One region of the Streptomyces sp. NPDC037301 genome, then DNA from elsewhere that is predicted to be linked to it. Evidence: riboswitches for the same ligand, from Rfam matches in the RefSeq annotation. Region 1 holds a riboswitch; each other region holds the start of a gene.
What was found. A riboswitch is a leader RNA that binds a small molecule or an ion and turns the genes downstream of it on or off. The one in region 1 is predicted to bind cobalamin.

Region 1 (9,531 bases):
CAGTCGGCGGGCCGCCTGCTGGTCGACGACGAACGTCCCGCGGATGTTGGTGCGGTGCATCCGGTCCAGTGCGTCCAGATCGGTGTCGACCAACGGCGCCAGTGTCATGACACCGGCCGCGTGCACTACCACGTCGACTCCGCCGAAGGTCTCCTCGGCCGTGTCGAAGAGTGCCGAGACCGCGACCTCGTCGGCCACATCGGCACGGAAGGCGACGGCCTACCCGCCCGCCGCGGTGATCGCCGCCACCGCCGAGTCGGCCTCGGCCTGGTTGCCCGCGTAATTGATGACGACGGCGAATCCGTCGGAGGCCAGTCGCTCGGCGCTCTCGCGGCCAATGCCCCGGGATCCTCCGGTGACGATCGCTACCCGGCGTGTGGTGGTGTGCTGCTCGCTCATGACGGCGCTCCCTGTCTCAGGCGGGCCGGTGAATTCCGCACCCCGGCGTGAGCGACGCTAACACCAATACCGTAACGACGCTACCCATCTGCTAACAGTGCTACTCCCAGCGCTACCCCGCGCCCTGCAGGGCCTCTGCAGGACCCCACCGGGGTCCCCGCCCCGCTTCGCACGCTCCCGTCGGACAATCCGGATGCCTTCCGCCCGTCCCGCGTGATACTTCACTCGGTCATGACCGACCTTGAGACTCCCCGCCTCTTCCTTCGCCTGATGAGCGCCTCCGACGCCTTGCGGGTGATGGCGGGCAAGCCGGGAGACGGTGCCCGCTGGGCGCCCGGATACCCGTCCCCCGGCGAGATGGCCGCGGCCGAGCGCTTCCTCGATACATGCGCGACGACGGGTGATCCCAGCCCCTTCGGTTCGTACGAGATACGTCGCCGCGACGACGGAGAGGTGATCGGCGGACTGGGATTCCATGGCGCTCCGGACGAGAACGGACACGTCACGATCGGCTACGGCCTCGTCCCCTCGGCTCAGGGCATGGGTTACGCCTCCGAGGCGCTGCGCGCACTGCTCCAGTTCGCCCGCGACCAGGGCGTGAGCTGCGTGCACGGCGACACCGATCTGGACAACCTCGCGTCGCAGCACGTCATGACAGCCGTCGGTATGCACCTGGTGAAGGAGGACGCGCTGCTGAAGCACTACCGGATCGACTGGGATCAGCAGGCCGAGGATTGAGCCCCCGGTCGTCCGGCCCCTTGCGGGTACGTAGGCGCCGGCTCGGCTGCGCATTACGGGACGACAGAACCCGCCGGGAAGCTCCCGGCGGGTTCCGATGTCTTGTGGTTGCCAGTGGTGCGTCGGTCAGCCGGCCGCGGTGGCAGCCCGGTTCGCCGCACCGTTTCCGGTCCTGACGGAGTCGGTCCTCGGCACGAGAAGCCGTTCCGTCAGCCGGCCGAAGACAAGGCCGAAGGTGATCCAGAAAGTGGCCTGCACGGCGAGCGTGGCCAGACGGAACTCCCACAGCAGGCCGGCCGGGAAGTCCTTTCCGACCTCGTTGAACGAGGGCAGGAACGCGTAGGCGAACCCGATCACGACAACGTAGCCGGCGGATGCGGCGATCGTCGCGTTCCAGTTGCCCAGGCGTGGAGCCAGCCGCTTGCCGAAGATGACGGCAGCGACGGCCAGCAGCACGCTGAGGGCGACCATCAGGAAGAACAGGGCGGTGCGCCGGCCGATCGTGTCGGGGTTGCCGACGGCCGGCGGGTTGGCCGGGTACTTCAGGAACGGCACGATGTACACCGTCAGCAGGGCCGCACCCGCGATCAGGGCGGCCGTGGCCCGTGGGCCGAATCTGCCGATCCGGCCGAGGGCGTAACAGAAGACGAGGGCGGCGATGCCGCCGATCGCCACACCGAAGACGAGCACACCGGTGGCGAGGCCGGCGGTGGACTGCATGGTGCGGCTGACAAGTTCCTCGCCGCCGCCGTGGTCATGGCTGTGCGCCTCTTCGAGAGCGATGGCCGCGTCCACCCGGGACTCGCCGAGGAAGTAGGCGACGACCAGAGCGAGCGCGCCCGCGGCAAGGCCTGCCAGCATGCCGCGGACGAGCAGGGCTCTGACGGATATGGAGTTCATGAGGATTTCCCCTGGATCGGACGGTACGTCAGTGACAGGGGAAACCGAGGAGGTGGCGGCCGTCGTGGACCCACTCGTGGACACTTTCGCCGGAGATGACCGCGGTGGCGCCCTGCTCGGCGCCGACGAAGTACAGCAGTACGAGCATGAGGATGCCGAAGAAGACCGCCCAAGGGGCAATGGCCTTCAGGGAGATGGGGGTGATCGCCGGTACGGCGGTGGCGGGGGCAGCAGTCTGTGCCATGGCAGAACCTCCTGAGGGAACACGCGTCCCGTTCGTGGTGCCTGAGACGAAGGTGCTGGGTCTGACTTCCCGTACGGGTACGGGTTCACAGTGGCGCGACCGTGCCGGATTCTCACCGGACTTCCGTCACACTTCGTCATGCTCATCGGACGATACCGCCTGGGAGCAGGCTCGGCCATGGTGCCGTCGGCGGGACCGGAACGCCCGGATGCCATGGTGGGTGCACTTGCGGGGCCGGACTTCAGGGAGTTGACCCGGTCATGACGATAAAGGTGATGTTGATCTCACCGGCGCTCAACGCCGCGCTGCGCGAGGCCCGCTTCGACGGCAATGCGCCGCTCGACGCGGTCGGGGTCCGGCGGGCCAGGGCCGCAGCGGCAGCGGTGCCTGCGGCCGACCGGTATGTCTGCGGGCCGTCCGAACGGTGCGACCGGACCGCCGACGCGCTGGGGTTGCGCGCCGAGCACGAACTCGCGCTCCGTGGCTGGGACATGGGCCGGTGGAGCGGGCAGCGGCTGGAGGAGGTGAGCGGGAGCGAGCCGGAGGCGGTATCGGCCTGGATGACCGATCCTTCGGCGGCTCCGCACGGTGGCGAACCGTTGCTGGAGTTCTGCGCCAGGGTCGGCCGCTGGCTGGATGCCCTCCAACCCCTGTACGGCGACGAGGGCGGCCGTGTGCTGGGGGTCGTCGAGCCTGCGGTGGTGCGGGCGTTGATCGTACGGGCGCTCGCTCTCCCGACGGAGGCGTTCTGGCGGCTGGACGTCGCCCCGCTGACGCTGACCGGGCTCAGCGGCCGGTCCGGACGGTGGAACCTGCACTGTGGGCAGCCGCTGTCCCCCGCACCGGGGGACTGACGTCCTCCCGTGGCCCACGGTATGAACAACTGACGTGCCGGAACCGCCGGTCAGCGCCTACTGTGGTGGTGCAGCTGGTTCGCCCTGTCCGCCAGACAGGCGCGTCGCAAGAGGGAACCCGGTGGGAATCCGGGACTGCCCCGCAGCGGTGAGTGGGAACGACCGCCGTCATCAAGCACTGGACCCGATACGGGGTCCGGGAAGCGACGGCCAGTAGGTGTCTCGTACGCGAGAAGTGCCCGCGAGTCCGAAGACCTGCCACTGCCACTGCCCGTGCGCGTCGGACGCGCACGGTGATCTCGGTGACCTCGTGGGCGGGTCGGCGTACACATCGGGCAGGGCACGCGCGCCTCCACGGCGTTGCGGTTCCGCCCGGTCCGTCATCCCTTCGCGCCTTCGATCCGTCCCGGGGTCGTATCAGGACACACGCTCGCGAAGGAGAGTTCCGTGACCGGCAAGTCCGCAGCCGCGGCAGCCCGGGCCACCGTGTACGGCTGTCCCCGCCAAGGGAAAACCTCAGTCGGCGGTCTGCCGGGCAGGCGACTGGTCGCCGGGGTCGTCGACGGCCGCAACGTATGGATCAACGACTATCAGCAGTCCCTCACCACGCTCGGCACCCTGCTCGGCCTCGCGGGCCGGGTCGATGTGGCGGCCTCCTGCTCCCTGCCGCACGTCCCCCTCGACGCGACCGCCGAGCGCGACATCGACCCGCAGGTGGCCCGCCGGCTGGCCTTCGCCCGGCAGAAGTCTGCCGAGATCGCCACCCTGGCCCGGGGCCTCGCACGGGGTACGGACGCGATCGCCGCCGAACTCGCCGCGAACCGTGCCGATCTGGCCTCACGGGCCGGTTCTGCGATCACCCATGACTCGACGGTACGGGCACGGGCCGCTGCCGTCACGGAGTCCGACGGGCGCCGCGAGGTGTCGTATCCACAGCGGGCAGCGCCCCAACATGACTGTCTGCGGCTTCCGTTGCTGCCGACGACCACTATCGGCTCACTTCCCCAAACGGCCCAACTGCGCACCGCACGCGCCGATTTGCGGGCCGGACGCATCGACACCGCCACGTACGACAAGCGCATCGAGTCGGAGATCCAGGAGGTGCTGGCGTTCCAGGAGAAGGCGGGCGTCGATGTGCTGGTGCACGGCGAGCCCGAACGCAACGACATGGCGCAGTACTTCGCCGAGCAGCTCGTCGGGTACCTCGCGACTCAGCACGGCTGGGTCCAGTCGTACGGCACACGGTATGTCCGGCCGCCGATCCTGGCCGGGGACATCTCCCGGCCGGAGCCGATGACGGTGCGCTGGACGGCGTACGCACAGTCGCTCACCGCCCGTCCGGTCAAGGGCATGCTCACAGGTCCCGTCACCATGCTCGCCTGGTCCTTCGTCCGTGACGACCAGCCGCTCGGCGAGACCGCGCGCCAGGTCGCCCTCGCACTGCGGAACGAGGTGAACGACCTTGAGGCGGCCGGCAGTTCGTTCATCCAGGTGGACGAGCCCGCCCTGCGCGAGACGCTTCCGCTGCGGGCCGCCGATCGCGCCGGGTATCTGGCCTGGGCGACCGAGTCGTTCCGGCTGGCCACCAGTGGCGTACGTCCGGAGACTCAGATCCATACGCATATGTGCTACGCGGAGTTCGGGGACATCATCAGGGCCATCGACGACCTGGATGCCGATGTGATCAGCCTGGAGGCGGCCCGCTCCCCTATGCAGGTGGCCGACGAACTGGCATCGGCGGGCTATCCGCGGGAGGTCGGTCCCGGTGTGTACGACATCCACTCACCGCGGGTTCCGAGCGCCGGCGAGGCAGCGGCTCTGCTGCGCAAGGGGCACGAAGCGATTCCCGCCGAACGGCTGTGGGTCAATCCCGACTGCGGTCTGAAAACCCGGGGTTGGCCGGAAGTACGCGCCTCGCTGGAGAACCTGGTCTCGGCGGCCACCGAGGTGCGGGCGGCTCTGCCAGGTAGCGCCGGCTGACGGCGGCGCGGCCCGGTACGGGCGTCCGTCCCGGGCCGCACCACGTCGGCTTCGAACCGTCCACGATCCACGGCCCATCTTCGGCCGCCGGCCTGACCGCCCCCGTCGCTCCAGGGGCGCAGGCCCTGCCGGTGAGTCCTGGTCACAGCTTCCAACAGCGCCTGGGAACAGTCCTGTTGTTCGTTTCGCACGATGTTTCGGTGGTCCGGCGGATCAGTGACCGGGGTACTGGTGATGAAGGACGCGCAGGTGGTGGAGGAGGGCACGGCCGAGGAGGTGTCCGACGCGCCGCGGCATCCGTACACGAAGTCGCTGCTCGCGGCCGTCGTCACGGTCGGTACGGATGCCGCTCCGCCCGGGGAGCTGCTGGAGACGGGCGGGCCGGGCCCTACGCTTCCCGGTATGCCTCCAGCAGGCGCAGCCAGACCTCGCTGATCGTCGGATACGCGGGCACCGCGTGCCACAGCCGGTCGATGGGGACCTCGCCCGCGACCGCGATCGTCGCCGAGTGCAGCAGTTCGCCGATGCCCGGCCCGACGAACGTGACACCGAGCAGGATCTCCCGGTCGAGGTCGACAATCATGCGGGCGCGGCCTCGATAGCCGTCCGCGTACAGGCCGGAGCCCGCCACCGCGGCGAGGTCGTGGTCGACGGCGCGTACGCGGTGGCCGGCCTCCTCGGCCTCGGCGAGGGTGAGGCCGACCGATGCGGCCTCGGGGTCGGTGAAGACGACCTGGGGGACGGCCGAATGGTCGGCGGTGGCTGCGTGGGCGCCCCAGCGGTCGGTCTCCAGCAGCGGCACACCTGCGGCGCGGGCGGCGATCGCGGCGCCCGCGATGCGCGCCTGGTACTTGCCCTGGTGCGTGAGGAGCGCCCGGTGGTTGACGTCGCCGACCGCGTAGAGCCAGGTGGTGCCGTCGACGCGGCAGCTGTCGTCGACGGTGAGCCAGGAGCCGGGCTTCAGTCCCACCGTTTCCAGGCCGAGGTCGTCGGTGCGCGGGGCGCGGCCGGTGGCGAAAAGGATCTCGTCGGCCTCGACGCGCTCTCCGTTGTTCAACTCCACGGTGACCGGGCCGTCCGGGACCGCGCGCCGTACGGAGGTCGCCGAGACTCCGGTACGGATGTCGGCGCCCGCCTCCGTCAGTGCCTGGGCGACCAACTCGCCCGCGAAGGGTTCCATCTTCGGCAGGAGTCCCTTGCCGCGGATCAGCATCGTCACCCGGGCGCCGAGGGCCTGCCAGACGGTGGCCATCTCCGTACCGACCACGCCTCCGCCGACGATCACGAGGCGGCCGGGTACCTTTTTGGCGCTCGTCGCCTCCCGGCTGGTCCAGGGGCGGGCCCCGTCGATGCCGGGCAGGGCGGGGACGACGGCGCGGCTGCCGGTGCAGACGGCGACGGCCTGCCGGGCGGTGAGCCGGTGTTCCGTGCCGTCGGGGGCGGTGACTGAGACCGTTTTCTTGCCGGTGAGCCGACCCTGGCCACGGTAGATGTCCGCTCCGACGCCCTCCAGCCAGGCGGCCTGTCCGTCGTCCTTCCAGTGCGAGGCGTATTCGTCACGATGGGCGAGGACCGCTGCCGTGTCCAACGGTCCCTGCACGGCGTCGCTGAGGCCGGGGACCCGGCGGGCATCGGCACGGGCGACGACCGGGCGCAGCAGGGCCTTGCTGGGCATGCAGGCCCAGTACGAGCATTCGCCGCCGATGAGTTCCGCCTCGACGACCGCCGTGCTCAGCCCGGCGGCACGGGCCCGGTCGGCGACGTTCTCACCCACCGGACCTGCTCCGATCACCACGACGTCGTACTCGGTGTTCAGGGAAGCATCTGTCATGGGGACAGTCTGGTCGTGGGTGTGCGCGACGGCCACATGGGCAGGCGGAATAGCGCAAGTACAGGCACGGTTGTGTCGGGCAGGTCCGAACGGGCACAGAAAGAGGTAACAGAGCATGAGCACCGTTGAGCTCACCAAGGAAAACTTCGATGAGGTGGTCAGTGACAACGACTTCGTCCTGATCGACTTCTGGGCTTCCTGGTGCGGCCCGTGCCGGCAGTTCGCGCCGGTCTACGATGCGGCGTCCGAGCGCCACGGCGACCTGGTCTTCGCCAAGGTCGACACGGAGGCGCAGCAGGAGCTGGCCGCGGCCTTCGAGATCCGTTCCATCCCCACGCTGATGATCGTCCGGGACAATGTGGCGGTGTTCGCCCAGCCCGGCGCGCTGCCGGAGGCAGCGCTGGAGGACGTCATCGGGCAGGCCAGGAAGCTGGACATGGACGAGGTCCGCAAGTCCATGGAGGACCAGCAGAAGGAACAGAAGTAGGCTCCGCGCGCATGAGCAGGGTGAGGGGCCCGACCACAGCGGTCGGGCCTCTTTCCGCGGCCTTCGGCGGCCTTCCGCGGCCGGAAACGGACGGCCCGGCCTCAGCTGTCGGCATTGCCCTCGGCGTTCTTCTCCTTGATCCGGACCGAGAGGCCGTAGTCCAGCTCGGCTCCGTCGACCAGCAGGGCCTCTACCGTGCGCGTCGCCGGGTCGATGTCCGCCACGATGCCTTCGCCCGAATACCGGGGGTAGCCCGATGCCCCCGTCTCACCGGTCGCCGCCACGACCGCCGAACGGATGGCGCCGCCGGGCTCGGCGGCGTCGGTGGTGTCCTCGGCGAATCCGGGTACCAGCAGGATCTCGTAACTCTGCGGATGGCTCATGGTCATGACGCTAGGCAAGCGGCGCGCGGTGCGCACGTTGCCGCGCTGCTGCACCGTGCGGAGTCGGCGGCTCAGCTGGACTCGCGATGGACCGCCCGGACCCGCAGCAGGTCGTGGTGCTCGGGGGCGCCGCCGGGGTGCTGCACCAGCCGGTCGACGAGCTCCGCCAGCGGCTGTGGCGTGGCCAGCTCCATCCGCACGCTGCTGAGCCGGGGCCGCAGCAGTCTGCCGAGCATCAGGTCGTCGGCGCCGACCACGGCCGTCTCGCCGGGCACCTCGATGCCCGCGTCCTGAAGGGCCCGCATCAGGAGCATCGCGTATTCGTCGTTGTACGCGAACACGGCATCGAGGCCCATGGTGCGCCAGCGGGCGGCCAGCCGGGCGGCCGCTTTCTCCTCGTACCGCAACGGCAGCGGTTCGATACGGGCCCCATGGCTCAGTGCGGCCTGCCGGGCTCCGGCCAGCCGGGGTTCGGCGAACAGGCCGAGGCCGCTTTCTTCGGGCAGGACGACGCCGATGCGGCGCCGGCCGCGCTCCAGCAGATGCCGGGTCGCACAGCTGCCGACCTCCCGCTGGTCCATGACCAGCGCATGGGCACCGGTCACCGGACGGGGCCCGAGGGTGATCACGGCCTTGGCTCCGGATCGCCTGAGCACGGATATGCCCTGCGGGGTGAGGGCGATCGTGCCGGGTGCGATGACGGCGACGGGACGGAGTTCGGCCCAGGCGCGTGGCGCGGCGTCGGCGTCCAGACCGGTGCTGCCGTACTGGACCACGGTGTAGTCGAGGTGGCGCAGCCCGGATTCCAGTTGGTGGAAGAAGCGGTGGTGGAGCGGGCCGGCCGGGAAGTTCATGGTGGGGAGCAGCACCATGCGGGTGTGTCCGGCACGCAGGCTCCGGGCCGCCGCGTGCGGTACGTAGCCAAGTTCGGTGGCCGCTTCCCTGACGCGGCGGCGGGTGGGTTCGCTGATCCGCACGGACGCGTTGTTGTTCAGTACGTACGACACGGTGGCCCGGGAGACTCCGGCGAGCCGTGCCACATCGGCACTGGTCGGGACGGGGCCTTCGGTGGGCTGGTTCGGTAACTGGCTCATGGCGTCGGGCAGTCTTCCAGACCTGTGCGGCGTGGGTACGCTCCGGGGCATGGATGATTCCTCGATGGTGGGACTGATCGGCCGGGTGACCGGGACGGTGGGGCCGGGGCTGGTCGGCGAGGTGATCGTACGGATCCGGGGCGGGGCCGAGCACTTCCTCGCGCATCCGGCCTCCGCGAAGGAACGCATCGAGCCCGGCACGGTGGTGACGGTGATCGAGTATCTGCCGCCACGGACGGTGTATGTGGCTTGCGCATACGGTAGTTGAGGCCCCGGCGGGAGGGTCTTCACACCTTTCGTCGTCAAGAATGCGGCAAGGTTGCGCAAGCGTCTTCTCCGCCGCCGCGAGCAGGAGAAGACTCCCCCTGTTCAGCGGTGCCGACGGAGCACTGCGATAAGGGGGCGCATGCCGATGGTCATCGGCGTCACGGCGGGTCTCGTACTCGCCGCCATCATTGTGTTGATCGGCCTGTTCAAGCTGATGTGGCGAGTGGCCGAGCCGAACGAAGCACTCGTCATCTCCGGTTCCAAGCACAAGACCGAGGGTCTCGGGCAGGGCATGGGATTTAGGATCGTCACTGGTCACGGAACGCTTGTCCTGCCCGGGGTCCAGGCGGTGCG
Region 2 (9,531 bases), on a different contig from region 1:
CCGACGGCGGGCGAGACGGCATTGAGCAGCAGCCCGAGCCGGAGATCGTCCTGCCCGACGATGGCGGTGAAGGGGTAGGGCGTGCTCACGATGCCTCCTTGGGTGAACGGTGTGATGTCGGCCCCTCCGGCGTGTGAGGAGCGCAGGTCCGGGGGCGGAGCCCTCGATCAGCAGGCGTGCGCACCCCGCTCACTCGTCCCCCTCCAGGTCGCCCTCGAGCTCCAGATACGTGGCCCGCAGCCGCTCCAGCGTCTCCGCGTCCGGCTCCGCCCACAGCCCCCGCTCGGCCGCCTCCAGCAGCCGCTCCGAAATCCCTCGCAGTGCCCAGGGGTTGGACGTCTTCATGAAGTCCCGGTTGGTCTCGTCGAAGACGTACTCCGCCGACAACTTCTCGTACATCCAGTCGTCGACGACCCCCGCCGTGGCGTCGTAGCCGAAGAGGTAGTCCACGGTCGCTGCCATCTCGAAGGCACCCTTGTACCCGTGCCGCCGCATGGCCGCCATCCACCGAGGGTTCACCACCCGCGCCCGGAACACCCGGTGCGTCTCCTCGCCCAGCGTCCGCGTCTTCACCTGGTCCGGCGTGGCGCTGTCACCGACGTACGCCTCGGGCGACTCGCCGGTCAGATGCCGCACCATGGCGACCATGCCGCCGTGGTACTGGAAGTAGTCGTCCGCGTCGACCAGGTCGTGCTCACGCGTGTCCACGTTCTTCGCCGCCACCGCGATCCGCCGGAACGCCGTCTCCATGTCCCCGCGCGCCGCCCGCCCGTCGAGCCCGCGCCCGTAGGCGTAACCGCCCCACACCGCGTACACCTCGGCCAGATCCGCGTCGCTCCGCCAGTTGCGTGCGTCGATCAGCGGCAGCAGCCCCGCGCCGTACGCCCCCGGCTTCGACCCGAAGATGCGTGCCGTCGCCCGACGCCGGTCGCCGTGCCCCGCCGTGTCCTCGTCGGCGTGCGCCCGTACGTAGTTGGCGTCCGCGGGCTCGTCCAGCTCCGCCACCGTCCGTACCGCATCGTCGATCAGCCCCACCACATGCGGGAACGCATCGCGGAAGAACCCGGAGATCCGCACGGTCACATCGATGCGCGGGCGCCCCAGTTCGCTCACGGGCACGACCTCGAACCCGGTCACCCGCCGCGACGCGTCGTCCCACACCGGCCGGCAGCCGAGCAGCGCAAGGATCTCCGCGATGTCGTCGCCCTGGGTACGCATGGCGGAGGTGCCCCACACGGTCAGGCCGACCGACTTCGGGTAGTCGCCGGTGTCGGCGAGATACCGGGCGATCAGGGAGTCGGCGAGCGACTGCCCGACCTCCCACGACAGCCGGGACGGAATCGCCTTCGGGTCCACGGAGTAGAAGTTGCGGCCCGTCGGCAGCACATTGACGAGCCCGCGCGTGGGCGATCCGGACGGGCCGGCCGGTACGAAGCCGCCGTCCAGCGCCCGCAGAATGTGGTCGATCTCGTCCGTCGTCCGGGCCAGCCGCGGTACGACCTCCTCGCACGCGAAGCCCAACACGGCCACCGCATCCGGGAGTTCGAAGCCCAGTACGTCCCGTACCAGCCCCGCCGCGGCCGCGATGTCCCAGCCGCGCTCCTCCATGCCCTCAGCGAGCCGGCGGCACAGCTGCTCCAGCAGGTCGATCGCATCCGCACCGGTGCGCGCCGGGCCGTCGACCAGTTCGGTCAGCTCGACCGGCACCTTCACCGCGGCGCCGGGCTCGGCCAGCAGCTCCTTCTCGCTGAGCCCGAAGTGCTCGGCGACCGACGCCCGCAGCCCCGGGAGCGCGTTCGCCGTTCCGCCCCACACCTGGGAGGCGCGCAGCACGGCCAGCACCAGGTTGACCCGCGCCTCGTCGACGGGACCGCCGCCCAGGATGTGCAGGCCGTCCCGGATCTGGACGTCCTTGATCTCGCAGAGGTAGCCGTCGATGTGCATGACGAACGAGTCGAAGTCGTCGTCGCCGGGCTGTTCGTCGACATGGAGGTCGTGGTGCAGCTCGGCGGCCTTCACCAGCGTCCAGATCTGCGCCCGCACCGACGGGGCCTTCGTCGGGTCGAGATCGCTGACCAGTGCGTACTCGTCGAGCAGCTGCTCCAGCTTGGCCAGGTCGCCATAGGTGTCGGCGCGTGCCATCGGCGGCACCAGATGGTCCACCACCGTGGCGTGCCCACGCCGCTTGGCCTGGGTGCCCTCGCCCGGGTCGTTGACGATGAACGGGTAGATCAGCGGCAGTTCGCCGAGCACGGCGTCGGGGCCGCAACCGGCGGACAGGCCGAGGCCCTTGCCCGGCAGCCACTCCATCGTGCCGTGCTTGCCCATGTGGACGACGGCATCCGCGCCGAAGCCCCCCTCCGATGTTGCGGCCTCCAGCCAGCGGTACGTCGCCATGTAGTGGTGGGACGGCGGCATGTCCGGGTCGTGGTAGATAGCGATCGGGTTCTCGCCGAAGCCGCGCGGCGGCTGGATCAGCACCACCACATTCCCGAACCGGAGCGAGGCGAGGACGATGTCGTCCCCGTCCACGTACAGCGAACCCGGAGGCTCGCCCCAGTGCTCCAGCATCGAGTCGCGCAGCTCCGGTTCCAGCTTGTCGAACCAGGCCCGGTAGTCGGCGAGCGGCACACGCGCGGGGGCTGCCGCGAGCTGCTCCTCGGTCAGCCACTCCACGTCGTGGCCACCGGCGTTGATGAGACGGTGGATGAGCTCGTCGCCGTTGTCGGGGTACCCGTCGACTCCGTAACCGGCGTCGCGCAGGGCGTCCAGGACCCGCACCGCCGATGCGGGCGTGTCCAGACCGACGGCGTTGCCGACGCGCGAGTGCTTGGTCGGATAGGCGGTGAAGACGAGGGCGAGCTTCTTCTCGGCGTTCGTCCTGTGCTTCAGAACGGCGTGGCGCACCGCGATTCCGGCGACGCGCGCGGCCCGTTCCGGATCGGCGCGGTACACCGGCACGTCGTCGGGACCCTGCTCCTTGAAGGAGAACGGGACGGTGATCAGACGGCCGTCGAACTCGGGGATCGCGACCTGCATCGCGGCGTCCATGGGGGAGAGCGCGGCGTCGGAGGCGTCCCACGCGGCGCGCGCGGAGGTCAGGCACAGGCCCTGCAGCACAGGGACGTTCAGATCGGCGAGCGCGCCGATGTCCCAGGCCTCGTCGTCGCCCCCGGCGGAGGCGTCCGACGCACGGGTGCCGCCCGCCGCGAGCACCGTGGCGACCAGGGCGTCGGCCCTGCCGAGCAGCTCGTAGAGACCGGCGTCCGCGCCGCGCAGCGAACCGCAGTACACGGGAAGGGCGTTGGCGCCACGGGCCTCGACCGCGTCGCAGAGGACGTCCACGAACGAGGTGTTCCCGGACAGCTGGTGCGCCCGGTAGAAGAGCACGCCGATGGTCGGGCGGCCCTCGACGAACTCACGGCTGCCGTGCAGGCCCCACTCGGGCATCTTCTGCGGTTCGGCGAAGCCGTGGCCGGTCAGCAGGACGGTGTCGGAGAGGAAGCGGGCCAGTTCTACGAGGTTTCCGGGGCCGCCCTCCACGAGGTAGCGCAGCGCCTCGGCGACGACACCGGCGGGTACGGACGACTCGGCCATCAGCTCCGCGTCCGGCACGGCCTCGCCGCCCAGCAGCACGGTGGGGATGCCCGATGCCTTGAGGACGGCCAGCCCGTCCTCCCAGGCGCGCTTGCCGCCGAGGAGGCGGACGACGGCGACGGAGGAACCCTCGATCAGTGCGGGGAGTTCCTCGTGGGCGTCGATGCGGCTGGGGTTGCCGATCCGGTACGGCGCGCCACAGGCGCGGGCGGCGAGGAGGTCCGTGTCGGCGGTCGACAGCAACAGCACGGTGCTCATAGGGGCGTTCATGCGCGTGCTCCAGGTGCTCCGGGGGCGATGAAGGGAAGTCCTGACGGCGCGCCCGACTCGATGAGCCGCAGCAGCGCGTCGGTGTCCGCGTGTTCTTCGATGAGGTCGCCGAGGCGGTCGAGTTGTTCCTCGCGCAGCGCGGCGAAGCCGGTGTCGGGGGCGGGGACGAAGCGCCGGCCGGCGGCCCGCGCGACCTCGGTCAGGAAGCGGCGGCGGAATTCGTCGCTCTCCAGCGAGCCGTGCCAGTGGGTGCCCCACACGGCGCCGACCCGGCAGCCGTCCAGGAACGGTTCGCCGCCGCGTACATCGGCGACGCCGTGGTGGATCTCGTACCCCTCGACGGGGGCGCCGAGTGCCTCGCCGACGGGGCGGGCGAGGGTCTTCTCGCGGTCGAAGCGGATGCGTACGGGCAGCAGGCCGAGGCCGTCGATGTGCCCGGCCCTCGACTCGACGTCGTCCTCGATGTGTTCACCGAGGATCTGGAAGCCGCCGCAGATGCCGAGGACCGGCCGGTCCTCGGCGGCACGCCGCACCAGGGCGTCGGCGAGGCCGCGCTCGCGCAGCCAGGCCAGCGCGTTCACGGTGCCGCGGGTGCCCGGCACGATGACGAGGTCGGCGTCGGCCAGCTCCTCGGCGCGGTCCACGAACCGGACGACGACGCCCGGTTCGGCGGCCAGTGCGTCCACATCGGTGAAGTTCGACATCAGGGGTACGGCGCACACCGCGACACGCAGTACGTCGTCGCCGTGCGGAGGCGCGACGACCGATTCGCGTACGGCTCCGCGCAGCGAGACCCTCACACCGTCCTCTTCGTCGATGCCGAGGCCGTGGGCGAAGGGCAGCACCCCGTAGGTCTGCCGCCCGGTGATCCCGCGCAGCATCTCCAGGCCGGGCTCCAGCAGTGACACGTCGCCACGGAACTTGTTGACGAGGTAGCCGGCGATCAGTGACTGGTCCTCGGCGTCGAGCAGCGCCGTCGTACCGAAGAACGAGGCGAAGACGCCACCGCGGTCGATGTCGCCGACGACCACCACCGGGAAGCGTGCCGCCCGTGCGATGCCCATGTTCACGATGTCCGTGCGCCGCAGATTGATCTCGGCCGGACTGCCCGCCCCCTCGCAGATCACTGCGTCATACGTGCCCCGAAGCTGCTCCAGACAGTCCACGACCGTGCCGAGAAGCGCTTCCTGCCTGCCTCCGTGGTAGCCGCGTGCGCTCATCTCGCCCACCGGCCTGCCCATCAGGACGACCTGGCTGGAGCGGTCGCTGCCGGGTTTGAGCAGGACCGGGTTCATCAGCGCGGCCGGCTCCACCCGGGCGGCCTGGGCCTGCATGGCCTGGGCGCGCCCGATCTCGGCACCTTCGCGGGTGACGAACGAGTTCAGCGACATGTTCTGCGCCTTGAAGGGCGCCACCTTCACGCCCCGGCGCACGAGCCAGCGGCAGATGCCTGCTGTGACGACGCTCTTGCCCGCGTCCGAGGTGGTTCCGGCGACCAGCAGCCCGCCGCTCATGTCCGTCTCCGTCCTGCGATCCGACGTCCTGTGACTTGAAGTTCCGTGACCTGAAGTCCTGCGGACCGAAGTCCTGCGGACCGAAGTCCTGCGGACCGAAGTCCTGCGATCCGTCGTGCGGCGAGGCCCGCACCCAGTCGTCCCGCCACACACACGCCGAGGGCCAGCGCGCTCACCCGGCGCGACAGCCGTACCGCGCGTTCGATGTCCTCGGTCTCCACCGCCCGGCCCGCCTCCCCGTTGAGGACGGGGCGGTGTTCGACCCGGCCGCCGTACGCGAGGGTCCCGCCGAGCCGTACGCCGAGCGCACCCGCGAACGAGGCCTCCACCGGGCCCGCGTTGGGGCTCGGGTGCTTCGCCGCGTCGGCCCGCCACGCCCGTACCGCTCCACGTGGCCGCCCCCCGGCGGCCACGGCGAGCAGGGCCGTGAGCCGGGCACCGGGCCAGCCCGCGAGGTCGTCGAGGCGGGCCGAGGCCCAGCCGTAGCGCCGGTGGCGGGGCGACTTGTGGCCGACCATGGCGTCGAGGGTGTTGGCGGCCCGGAAGCCGACGAGCCCGGGCACACCGGCCAGCGCACCCCACACCAGGGCGCCGACCACGGCGTCCGAGGTGTTCTCGGCCACGGACTCCACCACGGCGCGGGCGATCTGCGGTCCGTCGAGGGAGTACGGGTCGCGCCCGCACAGATGCGGCAGACGCTCGCGGGCCGACTCGATGTCACCGGCGGCCAGGGCGCCGCCGATCGCCCGGGCCTCACGCCCCAGGGACGTACCGCCGACGACGGACCAGGTGGCGGCCGCGGTCAGTGCGACGGAGGCGGCGGGGTGGCTGCGTACGGCACGGGTGACCAGCGCGGCACCACCCGCGGCGCCTCCGGCGCAGACGAGCATGTGCAGCGCGCCCCACCCGCGGTGGTCGCGCCACAGACGGCGCTCGACGCCCGCCGCGGCCCGCCCGAAGGCGGCGACCGGATGCCCCCTGCGGGGGTCACCGAGCAGCAGATCGCCGATCAGACCGGCCGTGGCGCCGTACGCGAAAATGCGGTCGGCACGCACGGCTCAACCGGCCGTTACGCCTCGAAGGACCTTCGTACAGGCGGCTCTCGTCGAGAGCGCCACAGGAACGGACGCACGGCAGCCAGGCATGGCGATATGTCCTCACTCAGGGTCCGCGCCCTGGTTCGACGTGACCGGCGACGAGAGTCTCCTGGCTCCCGGATCCGCAGTTCCCCCGGCCTTCCAACCCGCTCGCGCGTGCCGTGACTTCCGGTGTGGGGGACTGCTCCCCGGTGACAGTGGCGGGACCGCGCCGGATTCGCACCGGCTTCCTCTGCTGTCGCCGTAATTGGCTCCGGCAGTCCACCACGCTCCGCGAACGCCCGTCAACTTGCCGTTGACCTGCGAAGGTGCAGTGTGCTGAGCCCCACATCGGGCCGGGCACACCACAACGGGCCGGACACACGAGGTGTGTCCGGCCCGACGGGGGAGTGCGTGGAGGAGGGCTCAGGCGACGATCAGATAGATCCCGTACGCGACCGCCGCAGCGCACAGCGCGAAGCAGACGTAGGCGCCGGCGCGGGCCAGCAGCAGCGAGCCGCCGGAGCCGCCCTGCGCCGCCGGTTCGGGCTGCTTGGAGAGACCGACGATGCCCAGGGTGAAGAAACCCACCAGCGCGACGGTGACGACGAGGGAGACGCCGAAGACGGAGCCGAGGGCTGCCCAGTCGATGTTCATGCTGAATCCTTAGACGGTCTGCCTAGGCGGCTGGCCTAGACGGTGGCGGGTCGCGCCGGGTCCTGGGTGGTTCCGGCCGGAGCCGGAATGGTGGTCTTGAGGTCCTGGGCCGCTGCCTGGGCCACGGTGAGCGGCGGGCTGACGGCGGCGATGGCCGTGGTGACGACGCCCGCGGGCTCGGCGTCGCCGCCCGTCGGCGCGACATCGCCGTGGCCGACCGGCTTGCGGCGCGACACCAGCCAGATCGCCCCGGAGCCCACGACCAGCAGCGCCGCGACGACCACGACACCCCAGGTGCCCTGCTTGGTGAGGAGTTCCGCGCCCGCGCCGACCAGGCCCGCGGCCGGCAGTGTCAGACCCCAGGCGACGAACATCCGGGTGGCGGTGGACCAGCGGACCACGCCGCCCCGGCGACCGAGGCCCGCGCCCATCACGGCGCCGGAGCAGGACTGGGTGGTGGAGAGGGAGAAGCCGAGGTGCGAGGAGGCCAGGATGACCGTGGCCGCACTGGTCTGGGCGGCGAAGCCCTGCGGCGGCTTGAGGTCGGTGAGGCCGCTGCCCATGGTGCGGATGATGCGCCAGCCGCCCAGGTAGGTGCCGAGTGCGATGGCCGTACCGGCACAGACGATGACCCAGACCGGCGGGTTGGAGCCGGGGTGCAGGACGCCACCGGTGACCAGGGCCAGGGTGATGATGCCCATGGTCTTCTGCGCGTCGTTGGTGCCGTGGGCGAGGGAGACCAGTCCGGCCGAGGCGATCTGGCCGGCGCGGTAGCCCTTGGCAGTGGCCTTCTCCTGGGCGTCGTTGCGGATCTTCCCGCCGATCCGGTACGTCAGCCTGGTGGCCAGCAGTGCGGCCAGACCGGCGACGATCGGGGCGGCGACCGCGGGGAGCAGCACCTTGGTGACGACGGTGCCGCCGTTGACCGACGACCAGCCCGCCGACATCACGGCTGCGCCGATCAGTCCGCCGAACAGGGCGTGCGAGGAACTGGACGGCAGTCCGACCAGCCAGGTCAGCAGATTCCACAGGATGGCGCCGACGAGTGCCGCGAAGATGACTTCTGTCCGCAGCCCGTCCTCGTTGATGATCCCGCCGGAGATCGTCTTGGCGACCTCGACCGACAGGAACGCGCCGACGAGGTTGAGAACGGCGGACATGGCCACCGCTGTCTTCGGTCTGAGTGCACCGGTCGAGATGGTGGTCGCCATCGCGTTGGCGGTGTCGTGGAAACCGTTCGTGAAATCGAACACTAGAGCTGTCACGATCACAATCGCGAGTAGCAGCGTGATGTGTTCCATTTACCCAGGCAATCGCTCGACGTCATTGGCACGTGGACCGTAGGCAACCTGGGTGAACGGAAGATGAACTGGGCAGGGCGCTGTGGTGACCCCAACTGGAGTCGGGTCGTTCCGTTTGTCCTTCGCGGGGCGGTGCGGGCCGGACGCAGGGCCGATTCGGGCCCGATTCGGCCCCCCGCCACCCCTCTTGTGAACTTCTCCGGTTTGTGACTTATCCCCCCGATCGCATGCCCGTTCGTCTCCAGGGCTGACAGGATCTCCACATGAGCGATCAGCAACGGGACGCGATCGAACGTGCCTGGGACGGTGTCGTCGCCACCGCCCGCAGGACGGCGGCGGACGGCCTCGTCGTCGGGACCTCGGGAAACGTGTCGGCACGGGTCGGCGGGACGGTCCTGGTCACCCCGAGCGGAGTGCCGTACGACCGGCTCCGCCCCGAGGACGCCGTCGGCGTCGATCTGGAAGGCAACCGCGTCCTCGGTGAACTGGCTCCGACCAGCGAACTCCCGCTCCATCTCGCGGTCTACCGGAACAGCGATGCGGCCGCCGTCGTGCATACCCACGCGGTGCACGCCACGGCCGTCTCCACCCTGGTCCCCGAGGTCCCTTCGGTCCACTACGCCGCCGCCATGCTCGGGGGTCCCGTCCGGGTCGCGGCCTATGCGCGTTACGGGACCGAGGAGCTGGCCGAGAACATGCTCGGCGCTCTGCAGGGCCGTACGGGCTGCCTGCTCCAGAACCACGGAACCGTGACCTACGGAGCGACCCTGGACGAGGCGTACGACAGGACCGCCCAGCTGGAATGGCTCTGCCGGCTCTGGCTCACCGCCGGCTCCGTCCCCGGACACACCCCGACCCTGCTCTCCCCGGCCCAGCTGCGCGACGTACAGGAGGCACTGAAGGGATACGGACAACCGGGCTGACCCGACCCCTGCCTGTCCCCGCTGTCCCGTCTGTCCCGGCTGTCCCGTCCGATCCGCCCGTCCTGCCCCTGCCGGGGCACCGGACGGCCCCCGTCCGCTGGCAGGGTGCGGTGCACCCCACGACACTGGAACAGTGCGCCCGGCAACAGTTACGGCAGCAGCCGTCACCACGATCCTCGGTATCGGTGCGGCA
Region 3 (9,531 bases), on a different contig from region 1:
AGGGCGACCCGGCCAGGCGGTGCCGGCCCTTCGCGGCCGACCGTGCCGGGCTGGTCATGGGTGAGGGCGCCGCCGTCATGGTGCTGGAACGGGCGGACGACGCCGTCGCCCGGGGCGCCACGCCGCGGGCACTGCTCGCGGGCACCGGCGCCACCACCGACGCCCACCACCCCACAAGCCCGCACCCGTCCGGCGCGGTCGCCCAGGCCGCGGTCGAGGCCGCGTTGCGCGACGCGGGCTGGGCGACCGAGGACGTCGAGCACGTCAACGCACACGGCACGGCGACACCGATCAACGACGCCACCGAGGCCGCCCTCATCGGCCGGGTCTACCCGCACCGGCCGCCCGTCACCGCCCCGAAGGGCGTACTCGGGCACTGCATGGGGGCGGCCGGAGCGATCGAGGCAGGACTGACCGTCCTGACGCTCCAGCGCGGAGTCGTACCGCCGATCGCCAACCTGGACGCCCCGGCGCCCGAGTTCGACATCAACTGCGTCACCGAGCAACCCCTGCGCAAGTCCATCCGGCGCGCCGTCAGTCACTCCTTCGGCTTCGGCGGGCACAACGCCGTGATCGCTCTTGAGCGTCCGTAGGCATCGGGCAGGTGGTGCGACGGGAGCACAGCCCGGCGTACCACCGGCCACACCGCCCATGAGCTGCGCGGAGGCTCGTGATAGCTTGCCGAAGCCAGTCAAACTCCACGTAGGGGTCAGGGAATCCGGTGAGAATCCGGAACTGACGCGCAGCGGTGAGGGGGACGGGCGGGGCCACGGCCACTGGGACACCCGCAGGTGTCCTGGGAAGGCGTCCCGTCCGTAGGAGCCCGAGTCCGAAGACCTGCTGGCACCTGCGACCCGGTACCGGGCGCAGGACTCCGTACAGCGGGCTCCGCGCATGAGCCCCGAGACGCAGAGGGACTCCGTGCCGTCCATAGCCAGCCCTGTCCGCGCCATTGCCCTGCTCTCGGCGGGACTCGTCCTGCTGACCGCCTGCGGGGGCGGAACGAGCAGCTCTGCCGCGAAGTCCGGCTCCGCCGACGGATACCCCGTGACGCTGAAGAACTGTGGACGCACCGTCACCGTCGATGCCGCACCGCAGCGGGCCGTTTCGGTCGACCAGGGATCGACGGAGATCCTGCTCTCCCTCGGCCTCGCCGACCGGCTGGCCGCCACCTCGACCTGGACCGACCCGGTGATGAAGGGCCTGGAGAAGGCCAACGCCAAGGTTCCCAGGATCGCGGACAACCGGCCGTCGTCGGAGAAGGTCCTCGACCAGGAACCCGACTTCATCAGCGCGTCGTTCGAGTCGACGCTCGCCAAGGGCGGCGTCGCGCCCCGCGAACAGTTCGAGGATCTCGGCGTCCCGACCTATGTCTCGCCCGCCGACTGCACCGGCAAGGACAACAGCGGTGGCGGCGACGGAGCCCGTACCGCGCCACTGCCCATGGACAGCGTGTATGACGAAGTGCGCGACCTGGCCAAGGTGTTCGGCGTGCAGAAACGCGGCGACACACTCGTGGCGCAGCTGCGGGACCGGGTGAAGAAGGCGACCGAGGGCGTCGACGCCTCCGACGCCACCCTCCTCTACTGGTTCTCCGACTCCAAGGCCCCGTACCTGGCCGGCTGCTGCGGAGCGCCCGGCATCATCACCAGGGAACTCGGCGCGAAGAACGTCTTCGACGACACCCATGAGGAATGGCCCCAGATCGGCTGGGAGACCGTCGCCGACCGCAACCCCGACGTCCTGGTCATCGGAGACCTGACCCGCAAGGCACAGACCGCCGAGAGCGCCGCGAAGAAGATCGAATTCCTGGAGTCCAACCCCGTCACGAGGAACATGGACGCCGTCAGGCACAAGCGGTACGTCCTGCTGAGCGGCCAGGCCATGAACCCATCCATCCGGACGGTCGAGGGTGTGGAACGCGTCGCCGCCGGGCTGCGCACATTCGGATTCGCGGGGTGACGGACACCGAACGGGCCACGGCGGTGGACGCGTCACGGGCCTCCGAAGCGGCCGTGCGCAGTGGCACGGGGATACGGAAGCTGCGCGGCGCAACTCTGTGGGCCTGTGGCGTCGCACTGCTCATGCTGTCCGTCGCGGTCGCCATCACCATCGGCCCCGCCCGTATCTCCGTCGCCGACGTCTGGTCCACGGTCGCCTCCCACCTCGGCTGGGGCCGGTCACGGCTCACCCCGATCCGGGACGGCATCATCTGGAACCTGCGCATGCCGCGCACCCTGCTCGCCGCGGTGTGCGGCGCCGGGCTCGCGGTGTGCGGAACCGTCATGCAGTCCCTGCTCCGCAACCCGCTCGCCGACCCGTTCGTCCTCGGCGTCTCCTCCGGTGCGTCGACCGGCGCGGTCGTGGTCGTCGTCCTCGGCGTCGGCGGGGGAGCGGTGCCGATCTCGACCGGCGCGTTCATCGGTGCACTGTGCTCGTTCGCCCTCGTTCTGCTGCTGAGCCACACTCTGGGCGGCACGACCGACCGAGTCGTCCTCTCCGGTGTCGCGGCCATGCAGCTGTTCTCCGCGCTCACCTCCTTCGTCGTGATGACCGCCGCCGACGCCGAGCAGACCCGCGGGGTGCTGTTCTGGCTGCTCGGCTCGCTCAGCGGGGTCGGCTGGACCGATGTGTGGATCTGCTCCGCCGTTCTCGTCGTGACGCTGCTGATCTGCCTCGGCCAAGCCCGTACGCTCGACGCCTTCGCGTTCGGCCAGGACGCCGCCGCCACACTCGGCGTCCATGTCGCGCGCACCCGGATCGTGCTGCTCTGCACGACCGCGCTGCTGACCGCCGCACTCGTCAGCTCGGCCGGCGCCATCGGCTTCGTCGGTCTCGTCCTGCCGCACGCCGCCCGTGTGCTCGCCGGCTCCGGGCACCGGCGGCTGCTGCCGGTCACCGCCCTGGCCGGGGCGGTGTTCCTGGTCTGGGTCGACACCCTCGCCAGGACGGTCCTCGACCCGCAGGAAGTGCCCGTGGGAGTCGTCACCGCCCTCATCGGCGTGCCCGCGTTCGTTCTGGTCCTGTACCGCAGCCGGAGGATCACATGACGCCTGGAGCCACTGAGGGGCTGCGTGCCGAGCGGGTCAGCCGGGAGGCGGGCGGCCGCCTCATCCTCGACGGGGTCCACCTCACCCCGCCACCCGGCGCCACCGTCGGGCTGATCGGGCCGAACGGCTCCGGCAAGTCGACCCTGCTGCGGGTGCTGGCAGGAGTCCTCGCCCCGGATGCGGGCGTGGTCACCCTCGACGGCCGGCGGCTCGACGAGATCGGCCGCCGAACCGTGGCCCAGCGGGTCGCCGTGGTCGACCAGCATGCGGTCACCCAGGTCGAGTTGAGCGTCCTGGACGTGGTACGCCTCGGGCGTATCCCGCACCGCAGGGCCTGGTCGGCACCCGGCCGGACGGACGACGACGCGGTGCGCGAAGCCCTGGAGCGGACCGGTCTCGCCGATCGCGGCGACCAGTCCTGGCACACCCTCTCCGGAGGCGAGCGGCAACGTGTCCAGATAGCGCGCGCACTGGCCCAGCAGCCGCGTGAACTGCTGCTCGACGAGCCGACGAACCACCTCGACATCCAGCACCAGTTGGAACTGCTGTCGCTGATCACCTCGCTGCCCCTCACCGGTGTGATCGCTCTGCACGACCTCAATCTGGCCGCGATGTTCTGCGATCGGATCGTCGTCATGAAGGAGGGGCGGGTGGTGGCCGCCGGGACCCCGGCGGAAGTGATCACCGAGGAGCTGATCGCCGACGTCTACCGGGTCAGGGCGCGGGTCACTCCCGACGGCCCGGACGGGCGGCCCTCGGTGCGTTTCCTGCCGGAGCGGCCGCAGTGCTGCCTGCCGTAACGAGCCGGGCCGTCGCAGGACCGGCAGGGCGAGCGATCCGGGTCCTGACGCGGCGGGAGAGCGGACCCCGGCACGACACGGGTCCGCCCCTCATTCCCGGTGCGGCGCTTCCCCGGTGTCGGTCCCGGGCGCCGGGGTGGTTCCCGTGTCCGCCTGGCCGCCGAGTCCGGCGGTGGTGTTCCCGGCAACGCCGTAGTGGCGGTAGAGCTCCTCCTCCTCGGCCACGGACAGATGCGCGTCCGCGTCCACCCGTGGGGCTTCCTTGACGCGGTCCTTCGAAAGCGGGATGTGCAGGTCGGATCCCACTCGACGGGCTCCGGAAAGAGGGACGAAGCTCTCCTTCATACCGAACAGGCCGGTTTTCACCGTGATCCAGTCCGGGCGGCCGGTGTTGTCGTCGACGTACACCCGGCCCACACTGCCCACCTTCTCGCCCGCGGTGTCGTACACCGTGAGGCCGTCGAGCTCTCCGGAATCCGTGAAACCGTCAGCGGCTCCCATGACCGATTCCTCCTCGCCCGGGCGCGTCCTGTGGCTGGGCCACATCAGGGGAGGCGCGTCCTTCTTCCATCGCGCCTCACCCGGATGGCCGCTGCAACCTCCCCGCCCGTGGAGGCCGGGCGCCACATGCTCGGCACTTCGGCGGTGGGCGCCCGCCAGGGCGGTGCGCACGTCGTCCTCGCGTTGGGCCGATGGGGTGAATCATGGAAGAGGTGCACTCGGAATGCGGGCGCGGAAACCGAGGCTGAGCGGCCGAAACGCCCGACGCCGAACAACCGGTGATGTGCCCTTTCCATGACAGCGGGGCACGCTGTGCGGGACAGCTCGGGCCTGACCGCAGATGCGGTGGGGTGTCTCCGGGCATGCCGCCGCACCACGGAACCGCACCATGAAACCGCACCATGAAACCGCGCGGATCCGTCCGGCGTTGTATCCGGCATGAATACCTTGCGCGGCACGTTCGACGAGGACGCGGAGCTCTACGACCGGATGCGCCCGCGCTATCCGCCGGACCTGGTCACAGAACTCGCGGTCGTGGCCGGCCTCGACGCGCGGAGCAGGGTGCTCGAAGTGGGGCCGGGCACCGGCCAGTTGACGGTTGCGCTCGCGGGGCTGGGATGCGAGCTGACGGCCGTCGAACTGGGCCCCTCGCTGGCGGACGTGGCACGGCGCAATCTGCGCGGCTTCCCCCGCGCACATGTCGAGGTGTCGCCCTTCGAGGAGTGGACGCCTCCGACGGCCCGCTTCGATCTCGTGGTGTGCGCGACCGCCATCCACTGGATCGACCCCGTGCTGCGCTTCACGAGAGCGGCGGACGCTCTACGGCCCGGCGGGACGCCGGCGATCGTCACCACCCATCATGTGGCGGGCGGCAGCGACGACTTCTTCGAGCAGGCACAACGGTGCTACGAGCGCTGGGACCCCGCCACCCGCCCGGACATCCGACTTCGGGACGAGGCGTTGGTGCACACCGTCTTCGGTGAACTGGAACAACCCCCGTGGGACGGGCCCGTCCGGGTGCGCCGCCAGGCACGGGAGATCACGTACACGACCGAGCAGTATCTGGACCTGCTGATGACCTACTCGGGCCACCGCGATCTCGCCCCCGACACGCGGCACGGTCTGTTCAGCTGCATCCGGGCCCTGATCGACGAGCGGCACGGAGGGAGCATCACCAAGCGGTATCTGCATGAACTCCTGACCGTACGGAAAGCCATGTGAACACCCGTGACACACCTCCCCGCCGACGCCGTCGGCCGTAGGATCGGCGAGCCCGGACAGAGTGCCGACGTGCGGCCCGCCGGGCACCGGCCGACGACCGTCAGGAGAGCCCGTTGACCAGCGCCCCGCACCGCATTGACCCGGCAGGCGGCTGCCCGCACGCGGACAACGCCACGCTGCTCGCCCAGGGGGCCGTGGCCTCCGTCGTCCTCCCCGGCGACGTGGCCGGGATGGTCGTGCTCGGACACGACGCGCTCAAGGAGTTCCTCGCCCACCCCGATGTCGCCAAGGGCGCACGCCACTTCACCGAGCTGGCCGAGGGACGCATACCCGACGGCTGGCCGCTGAAGACGTTTGCCACCGTGCAGGGCATGACCACCGCCGACGGCGACGACCACCGACGGCTGCGCTCACTGGTCAGCAAGGCGTTCACCGCACGGCGGGTGGAAGAACTGCGACCGCGGATCGAGACCCTCACCGCCGATCTCCTCGACGGTGTCGACCGGGCCGCGGCCGAGGGCGACGGCACGGTCGACCTGCGCGCCCGGTTCGCCCTGCCGCTGCCGATGGGTGTCATCTGTGAACTTCTCGGGGTCGGCGCCGAGCACCAGGACCGGCTGCACCATCTGTCCAGCCGGGTGGTCGCGACGGACACCGGCTCCGAGGAGGTGATGGCCGCCAACCGGGAGCTGGTGGCGCTGCTCACGGCGGTCGCGGCCGCCCGAGCGGAGCAGCCGGGCGAGGATCTGACCAGCGCCCTGATCGCCGCCCGTGACGAGGGCGGCGGTCGGCTCGGTCAGCACGAGCTCATCGGCACCCTGCTCCTGATGATCATCGCGGGGCACGAGACCACGCTGAACCTCATCACCAACGCCGTCCGCGCGCTGTGCACCCACCGCGACCAGCTCGCCCTGGTCCGGTCCGGCCGGGCACGCTGGGCGGACGTGGTGGAGGAGACACTGCGCTGGGACAGCCCGGTCAGCTACTTCCCGTTCCGCTATCCGACCCGCGACCTCCCCCTCGACGGGACCGTCATACCGCAGGGCACACCCGTGCTCGCGGGATACTCGGCCGCCGGCCGGGACAAGGCCGCACACGGCCCCGACGCCGACCGGTTCGACGTGACCAGACCAGCCGGGGACACCGCGGCCCGGCACCTCTCGCTCGGCCACGGACCGCACTACTGCCTGGGTGCGCCGCTCGCCCGGATGGAGGCCACGATAGCCCTGGAGCGGCTGTTCACCCGATTCCCCGGCCTGGACCTCGCCGTACCCGCGACGGCGCTGCCCCACCGCGCGGGCTTCGTCGGCAACAGCACGGCGACGCTTCCGGTGCGTCTGCGCCCCGGCACCGCGCCCGGCGCGGCCTGACGGCCCTGGCACATATGATCGACGGGCCAACCGCCGACCCGTCGTCCTGCCGCGCCACCGGGGGTGCCCCGTCCGTTCCGTACGCATCCGGCTCCCCGAGCAGCGCGGTGAACTGCTGGCCCGGCACGAGGACGGCCTGGACCTGCACCATCTGGTGTGGCGGCTGGGACCGGGGTGGCGGGTGTGCAGCAGCGCCGTGCTCGGAGGTGGCATCGGCCCGCGCGCCTGGATCCTCAACGCCCAGGTGCCCGGAGGCTATCCGCGCCTGGACCCCGAACGGCACCTCGCCGAGATCGCCGCCACGGAACACCTCACCGGACCCGGCGCCGGACTGATGACGGCCGCCGATGTCACCGCGTACACAGCCGCGGCCGACGAGGGTGTGACGGCGACCGCCACCTGCGGACTCGGCGTACGTGGCTGGGCCGCCACCCCGGCCGAGGGCACCGGGACGCCGCCGCGGCCGGGCACGGTCAATATCGTCGTGACCCTGCCGGTGGCACTCTCCGACGCCGCACTCGTCAACGCGGTCTCCACGGCGACCGAGGCCAAGGTCCAGGCACTCCTGGATGCGGGACTCGACTGCTCCGGCACCCCCACCGACGCGGTCTGCATCGCCGCCCCCTCCCCGGGACCCACCCCCGGTGAACCCTTCGCAGGACCCCGCTCCCGCTGGGGTGCACGACTCGCCAGGGCCGTGCACGCTGCCGTCCTCGAAGGTGCGCTACGGCAATCCTGAGAACCTACTGCGCCGCGAGCCGACCGGGGCGCGGCCGATGAAGGGAGTCCTCTCATGACCTCAAGCACTGCCGACGCCACCTCGCAGCGGCCGACGGTCGCCGTCCTCGGCACCGGAATCATGGGATCAGGCATGGCCCGGAGTCTGCTCCGGGCCGGAATCGACGTCCGTGCCTGGAACCGTACGCAGGCCAAGGCGGCCCCGCTCGCCGCCGACGGCGCCACGGTCACCGAGACGGCGGAGGAAGCCGTACGCGGTGCCGATGTCATCCTCACCATGCTCAACGACGGCCCCGCCGTCGCCGCCGCACTCGCCGCCGCGTCGCCGGCGCTGCGCGCCGGCCAAGTGCTCCTCCAGGGCTCGACCGTCGGGCTCGACGCCACCGCCGATCTCGCCCGGCGCGCGATGGACGCGGGTCTGGTCTACCTCGACGCCCCGGTCTTCGGTACCAAACAGCCTGCGGAACAGGGCACGTTGACGGTCTTCGTGTCCGGTCCCTCCACCGCCCGGGCGTCGGTGAACCCGGTGCTGGACGCGATCGGGCAGCGAACGGTCTGGGTCGCGGAGACTCCCGGGGCGGCCTCGCGGCTGAAGCTCGTGGTCAACACCTGGGGGATCACCATGGTCAACAGCATCGCGGAATGCCTCAACCTGGCCGAAGGGCTGGGGATCGCCCCGCAGACGTTCCTGGACGTCATGAAGGGCGGCCCGCTGGACTCCGCCTATCTCCAGGGCAAGTCCGCCGCCGTTCTCTCCGGCGACCTCACCCCGAGCTTCTCCCTGTCCAACGCGCTCAAAGACAGCCGCCTCATCCTGGACGCGGCACAGGAGTCGGGGGTACGGCTGGACCTGGTCGCCGCGTCGGCCGACCGTTTCGCGCGCGCCGAGGCGGCAGGGCACGGCGGCGAGGACATGATCGCCACCTACTACGCGGGCAGCGCCCCGGAGAAGGACGGCGACTGAGCGCCACCGCCCGGCCGGCCCAGGGTGCCGGAGCGATCCGCTCCGGCACCGCCGAGCCTCGTGGACCCGTCAACAACCTGCACCTCGTACCGCACCACGGCATCGAGCAGATAGCCCTGTGTGTTGTGGTCGGCAACCTTCGGCCGGCTACAGCCCGTTCCGTCCGTCGCCCGTGCCGGCAGGACGGCCGGACCGCAGTCCCTGGGCAGCCAGTCGACCGACCAGCGGACCCAACTGCCGCGCCTCGGCCCGTCGCTCAGCCGCGCCCGCCGCCACCGGGCGCCGCCGTCGGTGCGCCCGCATGCCGCCCATCGATCCGCCGGTCACCGCCGCCCACCGTCCGACGGCCAGCGCATCGGCCGGCGCCGCCTCGGCCGCCACCTGGTCGGTGTGCGCACCGAAGTCGAACGTACCGCCGTCCACCACCACACCGCCGATGGGGGTGCCGTGCCCGCCGAGGAAATTCGTCGCCGAGCGGCCCGATGCGGGCGCCCGATTTCATTGCGGCCGCGATGTACGAGCGCGATCGCGGGGCAGACGGGCGATGGAGACTTCGGCTGATGCGTCAGCCGGAGACCGCGTCCGCTCGGATCAGTCCTCGACGAGCATTCCGCTGCGGAGCTTGCGCAGAATCCTGCTTATCAGCCGCGACACATGCATCTGCGAGATGCCGAGCTCCGTGCCGATCTGGGACTGGGTCATCTCCTGGCCGAAACGCATGACGATGATGCGACGTTCACGATCGTCGAGATCGCCGAGCAGCGGCGCGAGCGTATGCAGATCCTCGACCGCCTCCATGGCGGGATCGGGTCCGCCCAGAACATCGGCGAAGGTGCGCCCCGGTGCGTTTCGCCGGCCCGCGTCCGCCGGAGCGGCCGGCATGTCCA

Region 2: linked by a shared signal. The riboswitch ahead of ACZ7IB_RS18245 (cobalamin biosynthesis protein) and the one ahead of ACZ7IB_RS27410 (CbtB domain-containing protein) in region 1 are both predicted to bind cobalamin.
Region 3: linked by a shared signal. The riboswitch ahead of ACZ7IB_RS35905 (ABC transporter substrate-binding protein) and the one ahead of ACZ7IB_RS27410 (CbtB domain-containing protein) in region 1 are both predicted to bind cobalamin.

Annotation. Positions count from the first base shown of each region.
Region 1 covers NZ_JBVJWD010000019.1:13,846-23,376, forward strand. Annotated here, with positions in the region: partial or broken gene ACZ7IB_RS27395 (SDR family oxidoreductase) at 1-399, opposite strand, end outside; gene ACZ7IB_RS27400 (GNAT family N-acetyltransferase) at 631-1,137, shown strand; gene ACZ7IB_RS27405 (CbtA family protein) at 1,264-2,037, opposite strand; gene ACZ7IB_RS27410 (CbtB domain-containing protein) at 2,066-2,281, opposite strand; adenosylcobalamin (AdoCbl) riboswitch at 2,327-2,419, opposite strand; gene ACZ7IB_RS27415 (histidine phosphatase family protein) at 2,542-3,135, shown strand; cobalamin riboswitch at 3,194-3,412, shown strand; partial or broken gene metE (5-methyltetrahydropteroyltriglutamate--homocysteine S-methyltransferase) at 3,652-5,115, shown strand; gene ACZ7IB_RS27425 (ABC transporter ATP-binding protein) at 5,332-5,550, shown strand; gene ACZ7IB_RS27430 (dihydrolipoyl dehydrogenase family protein) at 5,504-6,946, opposite strand; gene trxA (thioredoxin) at 7,062-7,433, shown strand; gene ACZ7IB_RS27440 (hypothetical protein) at 7,535-7,816, opposite strand; gene ACZ7IB_RS27445 (LacI family DNA-binding transcriptional regulator) at 7,888-8,910, opposite strand; gene ACZ7IB_RS27450 (hypothetical protein) at 8,960-9,178, shown strand; gene ACZ7IB_RS27455 (flotillin family protein) at 9,317-9,531, shown strand, end outside.
Region 2 covers NZ_JBVJWD010000010.1:59,136-68,666, reverse strand. Annotated here, with positions in the region: gene ACZ7IB_RS18260 (putative cobaltochelatase) at 1-89, opposite strand, end outside; gene cobN (cobaltochelatase subunit CobN) at 190-3,855, opposite strand; gene ACZ7IB_RS18250 (cobyric acid synthase) at 3,864-5,381, opposite strand; gene ACZ7IB_RS18245 (cobalamin biosynthesis protein) at 5,378-6,436, opposite strand; cobalamin riboswitch at 6,581-6,711, opposite strand; gene ACZ7IB_RS18240 (hypothetical protein) at 6,884-7,114, opposite strand; gene ACZ7IB_RS18235 (inorganic phosphate transporter) at 7,150-8,415, opposite strand; gene ACZ7IB_RS18230 (class II aldolase/adducin family protein) at 8,679-9,338, shown strand; gene ACZ7IB_RS18225 (alpha/beta hydrolase) at 9,472-9,531, shown strand, end outside.
Region 3 covers NZ_JBVJWD010000035.1:24,786-34,316, forward strand. Annotated here, with positions in the region: gene ACZ7IB_RS35900 (beta-ketoacyl-[acyl-carrier-protein] synthase family protein) at 1-593, shown strand, start outside; cobalamin riboswitch at 672-859, shown strand; gene ACZ7IB_RS35905 (ABC transporter substrate-binding protein) at 895-1,962, shown strand; gene ACZ7IB_RS35910 (FecCD family ABC transporter permease) at 1,959-3,050, shown strand; gene ACZ7IB_RS35915 (ABC transporter ATP-binding protein) at 3,047-3,850, shown strand; partial or broken gene ACZ7IB_RS35920 (PRC-barrel domain-containing protein) at 3,789-4,351, opposite strand; gene ACZ7IB_RS35925 (class I SAM-dependent methyltransferase) at 4,790-5,572, shown strand; gene ACZ7IB_RS35930 (cytochrome P450 family protein) at 5,686-6,942, shown strand; gene ACZ7IB_RS35935 (adenosylcobinamide amidohydrolase) at 6,989-7,681, shown strand; gene ACZ7IB_RS35940 (NAD(P)-dependent oxidoreductase) at 7,736-8,644, shown strand; partial or broken gene ACZ7IB_RS35945 (sulfite oxidase) at 8,716-8,937, opposite strand; gene ACZ7IB_RS35950 (RNA polymerase sigma factor SigF) at 9,236-9,531, opposite strand, start outside.